3 regions of the Paenibacillus sp. tmac-D7 genome follow, and region 3 is predicted to be linked to each of the others. Evidence: riboswitches for the same ligand, from Rfam matches in the RefSeq annotation. Region 3 holds a riboswitch; each other region holds the start of a gene.
The links. A riboswitch is a leader RNA that binds a small molecule or an ion and turns the genes downstream of it on or off. The one in region 3 is predicted to bind cyclic di-GMP.
Positions count from the first base shown of each region.

Region 1: linked by a shared signal. The riboswitch ahead of FKP33_RS05590 (EAL domain-containing protein) and the one ahead of folE (GTP cyclohydrolase I FolE) in region 3 are both predicted to bind cyclic di-GMP.
Region 2: linked by a shared signal. The riboswitch ahead of FKP33_RS10050 (HD-GYP domain-containing protein) and the one ahead of folE (GTP cyclohydrolase I FolE) in region 3 are both predicted to bind cyclic di-GMP.

Region 1 is NZ_VIDW01000005.1:123,250-127,502, reverse strand. It holds gene FKP33_RS05600 (LLM class flavin-dependent oxidoreductase) at 1-17, shown strand, start outside; gene mreB (rod shape-determining protein) at 301-1,368, opposite strand; cyclic di-GMP riboswitch class I at 1,546-1,632, shown strand; gene FKP33_RS05590 (EAL domain-containing protein) at 1,727-4,253, shown strand, end outside.
Region 2 is NZ_VIDW01000011.1:20,324-24,576, reverse strand. It holds gene FKP33_RS10055 (AraC family transcriptional regulator) at 255-1,814, shown strand; cyclic di-GMP riboswitch class I at 2,015-2,097, shown strand; gene FKP33_RS10050 (HD-GYP domain-containing protein) at 2,243-3,217, shown strand; gene FKP33_RS10045 (response regulator) at 3,256-3,615, shown strand; gene FKP33_RS10040 (DsbA family oxidoreductase) at 3,724-4,253, opposite strand, start outside.
Region 3 is NZ_VIDW01000003.1:143,625-147,877, forward strand. It holds gene FKP33_RS03420 (carbon starvation CstA family protein) at 1-1,666, shown strand, start outside; gene FKP33_RS03425 (CstA-like transporter-associated (seleno)protein) at 1,671-1,865, shown strand; cyclic di-GMP riboswitch class I at 2,102-2,186, shown strand; gene folE (GTP cyclohydrolase I FolE) at 2,265-2,849, shown strand; gene FKP33_RS03435 (6-carboxytetrahydropterin synthase) at 2,866-3,681, shown strand; gene FKP33_RS03440 (SDR family oxidoreductase) at 3,683-4,253, shown strand, end outside.

The DNA.
Region 1 (4,253 bases), on a different contig from region 3:
TTCCGCAGACGCCATGAACCGAACAAGCGACCGCTCCCCGATACAGACCGGGAACGGTCGCTTGCTCGATCTATCCGGTCCCGGCGACTTCCGCCCGGGATAACCGACTCTCTTTTAACCTGTGTATAACCTCGATTGTGGATATGTTAATGAATGTACTAAAACCTATGCACAGGAAGATGAGATAGCCTGTTAGTAATGTGTATAAGCCTGTGAATAACGCAGGTCATTTCCTTGTCAGATGCGGACGATCGTCTTGCCGCCGACCGGCAGCCGCCCCATGGACTGTTCACAGCTTCCTTACATTTCGGCTTGCTGGCCCGCATCCTGCTGCACCGCCGATTCCGGTTTGGCCTCCCGCCACGCCGGTACGCGCTTGCTGTTGTGCGCGCCGAGCATCATGCCGGTGCCGAGAGCGGTACATTCAAGCGGATGCTCGGCAATATGTACGGGAACCCCGGTCTCCTCGCGGATCCGTTCATCAATTCCTTCCAGCAGAGCACCGCCTCCGCACAGCAGAATCCCCTGCTCCACCACATCCCCGGCAAGCTCGGGCGGGCACCGCTCCAACGTCGCGCGAATAGCTTCGACCAGCAGCTGCAGGAAATCATCCACCACCGTGTAAATTTCCCGGGAGCTCAACTGGATCGAACGGGGCAATCCGTTAATCACATCCCGCCCCTTAATGCCGAGAGTACGTTCTTCGGAGGAAGCACGGGCCGTTCCGATTTGTTTCTTGATTTCTTCCGCCGTTCGTTCCCCGATCTCCAGGTTGTACTGCCGTTTCACATAATCCATAATATCTAGGTCAAGAGACATCCCCGCCCGGTTCACCGTATGGCTGGCCACAATGCCCCCGAGCGACAAGATGGCCACTTGACAGCTGCCTCCGCCAATATCGAGCACCAAATGACCGATCGGCTCGTCAATCGGAAGTCCTGCCCCGAGCGCAGCAGCCAGCGGTTCCTCGACCGCAATCGCCCGTTTGGCTCCCTTATGGACGATCGTTTCTTCAACGGCCCGCTTTTGCACATTGGTAATGCCGCAAGGCACGGAAATATATACTTGAGAGCTTCGCAGCAAAGACGAGCGGCCTTGTATTTTTTTGATAAAATGCTGAAGCATGCTGCTGGTCAGATCGAAATTGGCGATGACGCCATTCCTCAAGGGATAGGTGATGTCGACATGAGCGGGAGCTCGTCCGATCATCGCTTGCGCCTCCGCGCCTACGGCCAGCAATTCGCCGGTGCTTTGATGAAAGGCGACTACAGACGGTTCGCTCAGCACGATGCCTTTACCCTGCTCGAAGATCACCGTGTTTGACGTTCCTAAGTCAATACCGTATAACTTGTCAAATCGTTTAAACATGAAACTTCTCCTCCTTTATTGGAAACCCGATGCGCGATTTGGAGGTGGATCAGCCGGATCTTCTATAGTATTCTGCTTCACTTGCAAATTTGAGGGGTAACTAGCAAAAATCGTGAAAATCTTCAAATATTTTTGACAAAATACGACAGATCGTTTATTTTTAAATGATATAGAACTAAATACCTACGGCAAACTCGTTCGAAAGGCGGGGACGCAAAGCCACAGGTCTTCCGCAGTTTCTGCGATGATGGCTGGGTTGCAATTTAAGACACTACCTTTCGGTAGTGTTTTTTGCTTAGTGGGCGGTTTGTCATTCACAAGGTATGGATCAAAACTATCGTGGATGGGAGCAGCTATTTTGTTTACAAGAACTTCTTCACCTGTCGTTTCATTCTTTTACCTGGTCCTGTTGCTGGTCTTGGCTTGTTTGGGAAACATCATGAACCTGTCTCTATTTTATGGAGTCGACTTTATATTCGGCAGCATCTTTGTATGGCTCATCATGAAGCTCTATGGATTTAAATGGGGATTGATCGGGTCTGTTCTCGCAAGCAGCGCTACCTTAATTTTATGGAATCATCCGTATGCTATGCTGGTCTTTATTGCAGAGACGATATTCGTCGGCCTCTTCTACCGGCAGAAGATCAGCAACTTCGTCTTCCTGGTCGCGTTGTTCTGGATCCTGCTGGGCATGCCGATGATCTGGTTATCCTATCATTATGGATTGCAGATGGACGCTACGGCTACGTTGACAGTTATGCTTAAGGATGCTGTCAACAGTATTTTAAATGCTTTGATTGCAAGCCTTATCCTCACTTATTTGAGGGCTCCCATGGGGACCGGTCAAACCTCCAAAAAAACGTCCCGTTCTTTGTACGATATTCTTTTTAACATTTTTGTCGCCTTAATCGTCTTTCCCCTGCTGCTTGTCATGATCATGGTGAGCCGAGAGGAGATTAAGAAAACCGATGCGGCGATTCAGGAAGCGGCGGAACGCCAATCGGAAATCATTGAGAACGATATCAGCAACTGGAGAAACGTTCATGTGTCGGCTGTCGAGCAATTTTCCAATCTCGCGGCTGAAACTGATCTGAACGATGCAGAGGCTCTGCAGAGGCTTACTGCTCATTTTAAACAAATTTTTCCTGATTTTCATAATATGTTCATCACCAATGCTGCAGGAACAACCGTAACCTTCTATCCCTTACATAATATGAACGGCCAACCTACGCTCGGTTTGAACTTCTCGGACAGGCTGTACTTTATACAAAACAAAGAAAGCTTACAGCTTGTCATTTCCGATGTTTTCGCTGGAAGAGGCGGCGTGTCCGAACCCGTCGTAAATATCAGCGCTCCGATCATGAGCGGCCGGCAGTTCCAGGGCATTGCCGGCGGGGCCCTGGATCTCGGTTATATTAGCCAAAGAATTCAAGCACTCACAACATATACGAACATCCATGTTACCATCGTGGACCGCAACCGGCACGTGATCGCCAGCACCCGTTCCGCGAATGCCGTTATGCAGGAATATGACTGGAAAAAAGACGGCGAGATTCACGACTTGAAGGACGGCTTCTACTATTGGCTCCCCAAAAATATCAAAAATCCGATGAAACGGTGGGGAAACTCGTCATACATCAAGATCACGCCGTTATCAGGCCTTGGGGACTGGACCGTCATCGTGGAATCGTCGTTTGCGCCTTATCAGAACGGATTGTACAAGTCCTATATCAAAACACTTACGATCCTGTTGATTTGCGGACTGATCGCAATCATTACGTCCTTCTTCATCAGCCGTTCGATCGTAAGGCCGATCATTCGGTTAGCGCATACGACAACGGACTTACCCAATAAAATATTGGAGAAAAACGCCGTTCATTGGCCCAGCAGCCTATTGACCGAAATTACGATTCTCATTGCGAATTACCGGATCATGGCCGAGAGACTTCACTACATGTTTCGTGAAATTCAGCATCTTGCCTATTACGACCATTTAACAGGCCTTCCCAACCGGGTGCTGTTCAATCAGGAATTGGAAGTTTCGTTAGAGCAGAGTAAACGTAACGGGCAGACGGCAGCCATCCTTTTTATTGATTTTGATCGTTTTAAAGTGATTAACGATACCCTTGGACATCGGAACGGCGACCTTCTGCTGCAGCAAGTCGCGGAAAGGCTGAAAGGCAGCATCGAAAGCAATAATTTCCTCTCTCGTATGGGCGGAGACGAATTTACTGCGGTATTCCCGAACATGACCCGTGAACAAGCCGCCCAAGCCGCGCAAAGCATGCTTGATCTGTTTACCGCTCCTATCCTGATTAGCGGTCACGAAGTGTTCATCACCCCCAGTATCGGAATCAGCATGTATCCGGACGACGGGGAAGATCAGGAAACGCTTCTTAAGAATGCCGATCAAGCGATGTATGCCGCCAAAGACAAGGGCAAGAACATGTATCAATTTTATACGTCCGAAATGGATGAGGCTTCCTGCAATCAAATGACGCTGGAAACCATGATGCGTAAAGCGTTGGATCATGGCGAATTCGAGCTTTACTATCAGCCCAGAATGAATGTAAGGTCAGGAACGTTCAGCGGGCTGGAAGCCTTGATTCGCTGGAGACATCCGGAACGCGGCTGGATTCCTCCGACCGATTTTATTCCTCTGGCTGAAGAGACGGGGCTGATCAATCCGATCGGAGAGTGGGTTTTATATACGGCTTGCGCGCAAAATAAAGCTTGGCAGGATGCCGGATATCCGCCATTTTCCGTTTCCGTCAACCTGTCCGTCAGACAATTCCGGGAACAAAACCTTGTCGAGCTCATCCCCCGGGTACTGCGGGAATCCGGACTGAAGCCGCAATATCTGGAGCTGGAAATTACGGAGAACC
Region 2 (4,253 bases), on a different contig from region 3:
TAGGGCCTTCCATCGCATCGGCATCGTCTCCTTGTTCGAGCGTAGGTATGATCAATCATAACACATAGGGAGCCGTAAGCGGGGCAGAAGCGTTCCTTGCCTGCCCGAGGCCGAGGGGCCAGGGATCGCTCCGAACTGTCGTGCCGATCGTGATCCATGTCTTCTGCCCCTCCAGGTAACATTTAGCAGCTTGTTGACAATGATTTTTATTATCACTACTATTTTCTATGTACGCGGAAGGATGTGAATGCAGAATGTTGTACGACAGCACCCAACTGCACCAGCTTTTGTTCGAATATATGAGCACGGAAGAGTTGAAAATCCCATGCCGTTCGCAAGCGGATGTCTCGACAGGGGACGAATACGCCTTCGGCTTCGTACAGCAGGATAAGATTCGCGTCACGCTGCGCGCTCGCGGTCAGCGGCTTTCGGGCAACGTGCTCGGCGGCGATTTGTTCCTCATTCCTCCGGGCAGCGCATGCACGTTCGATAACTTGTCGGCCAATCATACGGCCGCTCTGGTCGTCATCCGCTTCCAATGCGTGCCGAAGAAGCTCCACGTCTTACCGGCTTCACCGCTGCCGATATTCACGGAACGTCTGGAGCTGATCCGCCTCCGCATTCCTCAAGTTCGGAGCTGGATTCAAGATTTCATCGGAGACTCCGGCGACGACGCGGCTCATTATTATCAGCTGCAATCGCATCTGTACGGATTAGCCGCGGCCTACATGACGACAATTCAAAAGCCGAAACAGCCGGAGGCGGAGCTGCTGGATTACGTCGAGCAGACACGTCAGTATATGGTGGAGCGGTATAACAATCCTTTCGATATGGAGGAGATCGCGCGTTTGTCGGGGGTCGGATCGAGCCGGTTTTATCAGGCGTTCCGCCGCCATACAGGGCTGAGTCCGCACAAATACATGACGAAAATCAGGCTCGACATGTCCTTGTCGCTGCTCGCGGATTCCTCGCTGCCGATCCTTGATGTGGCGCATTCGGTCGGGTATCCGGACGAGTACTATTTCAGCCGGTTGTTCAAGAAGCATATGGGGATGTCTCCGACCGAATATGCGTTGTCGGCGAGAAGGAAGATCGCCTGTCTGGCGCCGATCTTCCTCGGAGATCTATCCGTGCTCGGCATTACTCCCCATCTCGTTCTGGAACGCGGGTGGTGGGAAGCTCCGGAGGAGGGACTGCGCAAGGTAGCGGTGGAGGCACCGGAGCTCATCTTCATCCCGCCGGTAACGGATGATGTGTATCGCGCCTTGTCCCGCATCGCTCCGGTCGTCATGCTCGACTGGAAGCGTTATTCCTGGAAAGAACGCCTGCTCGATATTAGCCGGGCGCTCGACATATCGACGGTAGCCGAGCGTTGGCTGTCCTATTTCGAAGTGAAGACGGAGAATGCGCGTTATCTGGTGCGCAAACGGCTCGGGGACGAGTCGGTGCTGCTTGTCAACGCTTCGGGTCTGGGGTTTCGCGTATTCGGCATGCAGATGCGGAAGATGAAAGATTTGTTCTACGACGATCTGCAGGTGACGCCACCGGCACTTGTCCGGAACATGAGCTTTCTCGATGTCGCTTCGGTGCAGGAGCTGTCCGAGCTTGACAGCGACCATGTGGTGTTCCTGGTCGATATTGCCGATTCGGAGGATCGCTGCGCGGAGCTGGAGCATCACTGGCGGAGCCTGAACCGGGACCGCCCGAAGAAAAACTGCTTCTTCATCCGCACCCGCCAACCGCTGATGAACAACGCCGCTGTGCACGAGAGCCTCGTCGACCAAATGGTAAGCCACTTGGTGCAGTATACCTGACCCGGCGATTGCCAGAAACGCAACATAATTCGTGGCTCCAGGCAGAAAAACCAAAAGTGCGAACGCATAAGTTTTATACGGCAGGACCGTCCGACGCTTCGGGCGGTTTTTTTGTTCGACAAAAAGTGATCATTATTTACAATATTAGTTCGTATGTGCTATGCTGAGCTAAGAGTTTATATGGAAATTAGTTCTAACAACCTATGTAAAGGCAAACTTATTGAAAGATAAGGACGCAAAGCCACAGGTCTAATGCGGAAGCTATGACGGCTGGGCTGCCATCGAGGCTAGATCGCGACAAACTACCTGATATTTGGCTGAGGTAGTTTCTTTTTTGAAGGTCGAGTAACGAGGAGCAGCGGTAAGGAACTTCAACGGCGGCGCATCGGACAAACCAATCGACTTTGATGAAAAGGGAAGTGAGCTTGATGAGATTTATCCCGATTACCGAATACAACGAACAAGCCATGATGCTGGCTCAGCCCGTATACGACAACAAGCGGCGCATGCTGCTTGCGGCCAACAACACCATTCATCCGAGGTATCTGGAGAAGCTGATCCAGGTCGGCATCAAGCAATTGATCATTGAGGACGCCGAGTCCAAGGGGATCACCTTGGAAGAAATGATGGACATGCCCACCTGGATGGATGTCATCGACAACGTGCAGGAGGCTTATGCCGCCGTCAAGGCGAAAAAAGCTTTTCCCATCCGAAATGTGCTGACAGGCGTCAGCCGTCTGATCAGAGAAGTTCAAAGCCGGCCGGTCGTCATCCCGGTGCCTTCGAGAACGCTTGCGGAAGAGCTGAAGCCTTACGCTCATGCCGTCAACGTGGCTTTGCTGGCGCTCCAGGTCGGCAAGGCGCTCGGTTACAACGACCTGATGCTTCGCGATTTGGCGGTAGGCTGTTTGCTTCACGATATCGGCAAAGTGACGGCGCAACAAGAGACGGGGCATCCCGAGGCCGGCTTCAACCTGATCCGCGGCATTCGCGAATTCAGTCTGCTGTCGGCGCATATTGCGTATCAACATCATGAAACCCTCGACGGCCATGGATACCCGCGCGGCATCTCCGGGGCAACCTTTCACGAGTATGCGCAAATTTGCGGCGTGTGCAATCTGTACGAGAACCTGATCTCGGTGCAGGATGCGGCTCCTCACGATGCGATGGAACGCATCATGGCTACGAGCAGCATCAACTATAACGCGGATGTGGTCAAGGCTTTCGTAAGAGCCGTTCCCTCGTACCCGCCAGGAACGAAAATTCGGATGCAAACCGGCGATAACGCGATCGTGACGAAAATCACCGATCATATGCAGCGGCCGGTCGTTCGCTACCTGACGACGGGACAAGAAGTTTCATTAGCCGACAACCCTACGCTCATGATTGCCGGCTGCTGTTGATCGGCAGTTCATTTTAATTTCGAAGGAGCAGACAACGGATGGCTAACATTATGATCGTGGATGACGCAGCTTTCATGCGCATGATGCTGAAGCAGATGATAACCGAGTTCGGGCACCAGGTGGTGGCCGAAGCGCAGAACGGCATAGAAGCCATTGCGGCTTATGAGAAGTTTCGCCCGGATCTGGTGACGATGGATATTACAATGCCCGATATGGACGGGATCGAAGCCGTTAAGAACATTAAGAGCATAGACGCTGGCGCCAAAATCATCATGTGCTCGGCAATGGGGCAGCAAGGGATGGTTCTGCAGGCCATTCAAGCAGGGGCGAGGGATTTTATCGTGAAGCCGTTTCAGAAAGATCGGGTAGGCGAAGCGATCTCCAAAATTTTGGGCTAGCGCATCGCCGGCCAGAACAAGGGATTTGATTTTCATAACGGAAAAAAGCAGCCTCCCTTCGGGAACGACGGCTGCTTTTTTGTTTTACGGCTGCGCCTGGCTAACGGCTTAGCCTTGTGCTTCGGAGACGATTTGCTCCATCACCTTGATCATTTGCTCAGCGGGATAAGCGCCGGAGAGCGCGTACTTGTTATCGAACACGAAGAAGGGAACGCCGGTAACGCCGATGCGAGCCGCTTCTTCCTGATCGGCGTTCACCCGCTCGGCGCCTTCGCCTTGCTCCAGGCGGCTGCGCAGCGTTTCGGCGGCATGTCCCTGGGCTGCGGCGATAGCCAGCAGCACCTCCAGCTGCGCGATATCCTGGCCATCCTCGAAGTAGGCCTTCATGATCCCGTCTACGAGCGCAGCTTGCCGATCCTCCGGCAGCAGCGCGACGAGCCGATGCGCCAGCAGCGTGCTGGGCATCCGGGTCACCCGATCGAAGCGGAAGGTGACGCCCACCGCCGCGCCCGCTTGCGTGACGCGCTCCGTCACCTGCGCTACCCCGGCGGGACCGCCCATCTTTTTGCCCATCGCGTCGTGGAAGGGAAGTCCTTCGGGCGGCAGCGACGGATCAAGCTGGAACGAGCGGACGCGAA
Region 3 (4,253 bases):
GGACTTCGTCACGCTTGTCGGATCCATGCGGCGGGACGGGAAGTCGCTCGGTCAGATGGCGAAAGACGAAGTCGGCCGATTCGGCGGCACGTTAGCTTCTATTGCAACGCTGGCGATCCTCATTATCATCGTCGCCGTACTTGGACTCGTCGTCGTGAAAGCGTTGGCGGAGTCTCCATGGGGAATGTTTACGATCGCCATGACGATGCCGATCGCCATCTTCATGGGCTTCTACATGCGATTTATTCGACCGGGGAAAGTCATTGAGGGCTCCATTATCGGTTTTGTTCTATTGATGATCGTATTATGGGCAGGACAATTTGTTGCCGCCAATCCGGTGCTGGCGAAGATGTTCACCTTCACCGCGCCGCAGATCGCCCTGATGATGGTCGTATATGGCCTGATCGCTTCGATTTTGCCGGTGTGGGTACTGCTTGCACCCCGAGATTATTTAAGCTCTTTCTTGAAAATCGGCGTCATCATTTTACTGGCGGGCGGTATTTTGGTGACATTGCCGGAGCTGCAAATGCCGGCTGTGACCAAGTTTATCGATGGGACCGGTCCCGTATTCTCCGGCAATTTATTCCCGTTCTTGTTCATTACCATAGCATGCGGCGCCGTTTCCGGCTTTCATTCCCTGATTTCTTCCGGGACGACACCAAAGCTGATCGAAAGAGAAAGTCATGCGCCCTTCATCGGATATGCCGGTATGGCCGCGGAATCCTTCGTCGCCGTCATGGCCTTGATCGCCGCGTGCGCCTTGGAGCCCGGCATTTACTTCGCTATGAACTCGTCGCCGGCCGTTATTGGAACCGATCCCGCTGCCGTCGCCGCCAAAATTTCATCCTGGGGCTTCACGCTGACACCGGAACAAATTACGAACACAGCCAAAGAAATCGGTGAAAACACCATTCTCTCCAGAACGGGCGGGGCGCCGACGCTTGCCGTCGGCATGGCGGAAATCTTTTCAACGTTCCTGGCCGGGGCCAAGGCATTCTGGTACCATTTCGCGATTTTGTTCGAAGCGGTCTTTATTTTAACGGCTGTGGATGCGGGCACACGGGTAGGACGCTTTATGCTTCAGGATTTGATCGGCAACTTCTACAAGCCGTTTGCTCAAACGAAAGTGTTCAAGTATAATTTCCTGGCTTCGTTTATTGTTTGCTTGGCCTGGGGCTACTTCTTGTATCAAGGAGCCATCGATCCGTTCGGCGGCATCAATTCGTTGTGGGCGCTGTTCGGGATTGCGAACCAAATGTTGGCTGCCATCGCTCTCGCCGTCGCGGCGACGATTATGATCAAAATGGGCAAGGCCCGCTACGCTTGGGTAGGAATCGTGCCGTTCGTGTTCCTCGCGGTAACGACATTAACGGCCGGTTTCCAAAAAACGTTCTCCTCTCAGGCAAGCATCGGCTTTTTGGCGGCTGCGAAGAAATACCAGGACGGGATCGATCAGGGGCAAGTCATCGCGCCTGCCAAAAATATGGACGTCATGCATCAGATTGTGACGAACAACTATATCGATGCAGGCCTCACGATCTTCTTCGAGATTGTGGTGATCCTGATGATTATTGAATCTTTACGCGTCTGGTACAAAATTTTGATCCAAAAACAAAAACCGGTATTAAAAGAAGCGCCGTTTGTCAAATCTACTTTTGGAGCCTGATGCCATGAGAACGATAACGAGCTTTGCCAGCAAGGCCAAAGCGACAATCAAGGTCATTTTCAGTATTCCGGACTATGAGAAATACTTGAAGCATCAGCAAGAGCGCCATCCGCATGAAACCCCTTTGACGGAGAAGGAGTTCTATATGCTGTCGCTTCACGAGCGTTATGAAAGCGGTAAGATCAATCGCTGCTGCTAACAAGGAGAGACGGAGTAAGGCGGGTGCATGCAGCCCGTCTTGCCCCGTCTCTTCGTTTATGCAACCTGTGCGGCTTCATCCGGCTTTGGCATCAAATGTCGAAAAAATGCGCGATATTATCACGTATTTTTCGACTTTATTCTCATATAGCGTCGAATAATGTCGTTATATCAAAGATTTCAATAAAGAAATCATTGCTTATCTAGGTATAATAGACTATACTTGGCTTATATTCTTAACGATAATGGCAAACTCATCGAAAGGTGGGGACGCAAAGCTTCGGGTCTAAGGCGGTAACGCTATGACGGCTGGGCCGCCGAATTAGGGACGGATCTGTATATACGAATCCAGTTCTATTCGGACTGGATTTTTTGTTGTTTCTAAGGAGGGAAATACTAGATGACCATACGATCAAATACCAATTTGGCAAGTAAAGATGCTCTTGAAGACAGCATTCGAACGATTCTCGAGCAAATAGGGGAAAATCCGGACCGGGAAGGTCTGCTGGATACACCGAAACGAGTCGCGAAAATGTACCGGGAAGTGTTCTCAGGTGTGGGGGTGAATCCGGAATCGGCGCTGACGACAACGTTCGAAGAGGAGTACGACGGGATCATCACCGTAAAGGATATGACTTATTACACCTTCTGCGAGCATCATCTGATCCCGTTCTATGGAAAGGCGCACATCGGATATATTCCGGATGGGAGAATCGTCGGCTTAAGCAAATTTGCCAGATTGGTAGAGCTGGTCTCGCAGCGTCCGCAGGTGCAAGAGCGCATGACGCAGCAAGTTGCGAGTGCCGTATTGAATGTGCTGAAGCCGAAGGGTGTCATCGTAACCGTGGAGGGAACTCACTTATGCATGTGCGCGCGGGGCGTGAAAAAACCGGGAACGTCTACGGTGACAACGGTGAAGAAGGGGATATTTGCCGACAACGTCTCGCTCTGTGAAGAGTTTGACCGTTCCATATCCAGAGCCTAGGAAGGGGGAAACGGCAATGCTTTATTTATCGAGAAGAATCGATTTTTCGGCAACTCACGTTTATCGGGTTCCCCAGTGGAGCGAAGAGGAAAACCTCCGGGTCTTCGGGCGCTGCAGCAACTCCAGCGGCCATGGGCACGATTACAAGCTGGAAGTGATGGTCAAGGGACGATTGAATGAAAAATCCGGGATTGTTGTCAATACAACGGATATTAAACAAATCGTGAGTTCATTTGTGGAAGAGGAGCTCGACGGGAAGTTTTTGGACCGTGAACATTCCTATTTTCAGCATCGCATACCGACTACGGAAAATGTAGTTGAGTACATCTGGAATTCGCTGGAACAGCGGTTTCAAGATTGCGAATTGCACCGGATTCAATTACATGAAAACCACTATTTAAGTTCGGTAAAGGAGGCGGGATGCTTGATACGACTTACACGCAAATATCACTTTTGCGCTGCGCACCGATTACATAGCGTGCATTTGTCGCCGGAGGAGAATAAGAAATTGTTCGGCAAATGCAACAATCCGCATGGGCACGGACATAATTATTACCTTGATGTCACCGTCGAAGGCGAGCCGGATCCGGTAACGGGCATGATCATGAATTTGGCGGATTTGGATGCCATTGTGGAAAGAGAAGTGCTCGATAAGCTGGATCATAAGCATCTGAACCTGGATACGGCTGAATTTAAAGAGTTGAATCCGACATCCGAGGTCGTAGCGCTCGTGATCTACAACATGCTGCGACCGCATCTTCCCAAGCTCCGAAAAGTCGGACTGTGGGAAACGGAAAAAAATTATTTCGAGTATTGCGGACCGGGTGAATGAGATGATTGACTTTCTGCAGCTCCAAGGAAAAACCGTTGCAATTACCGGGGCGTCCCGCGGGATCGGCAAAGAAACGGCATTATTGCTCAGTCAATTGGGAGCGAATCTTGTGCTGGGAGCAAGACATGAAGCCGAATTAAAGCAGGCAGCCTCTCAGATGAATGCGAATACGCTAGCCGTACCTTTGGACGTAACGAATGAAGAAAGCGTTAGCCGATTTGCCGAAGAGGCGATATCGCGGTTCGGCACCATTGATGCACTCATCAACAGTGCGGGCACAGGGGTGTTCGAATCGGTGTTGACGATGTCCAGTGACGATTTCGATCGAATGATCGCCGTTAATTTGAAAGGTACGTTCCTCGCCTGCCAATATTTCGGAAGGCATATGGTTGAAAACCGTGCCGGTAAAATGATTAACGTCGTATCTGTCGCCGGCACGACGGCACTGCCCGGCTGCGGCGGTTACTCCGCTTCGAAATTCGGGGTACTGGGATTAACGAGAGTATTGCAAGCGGAATTGAGGAATAAAGGCATACAGGTAACGGCCGTATTGCCCGGCGCGGTAGCGACTC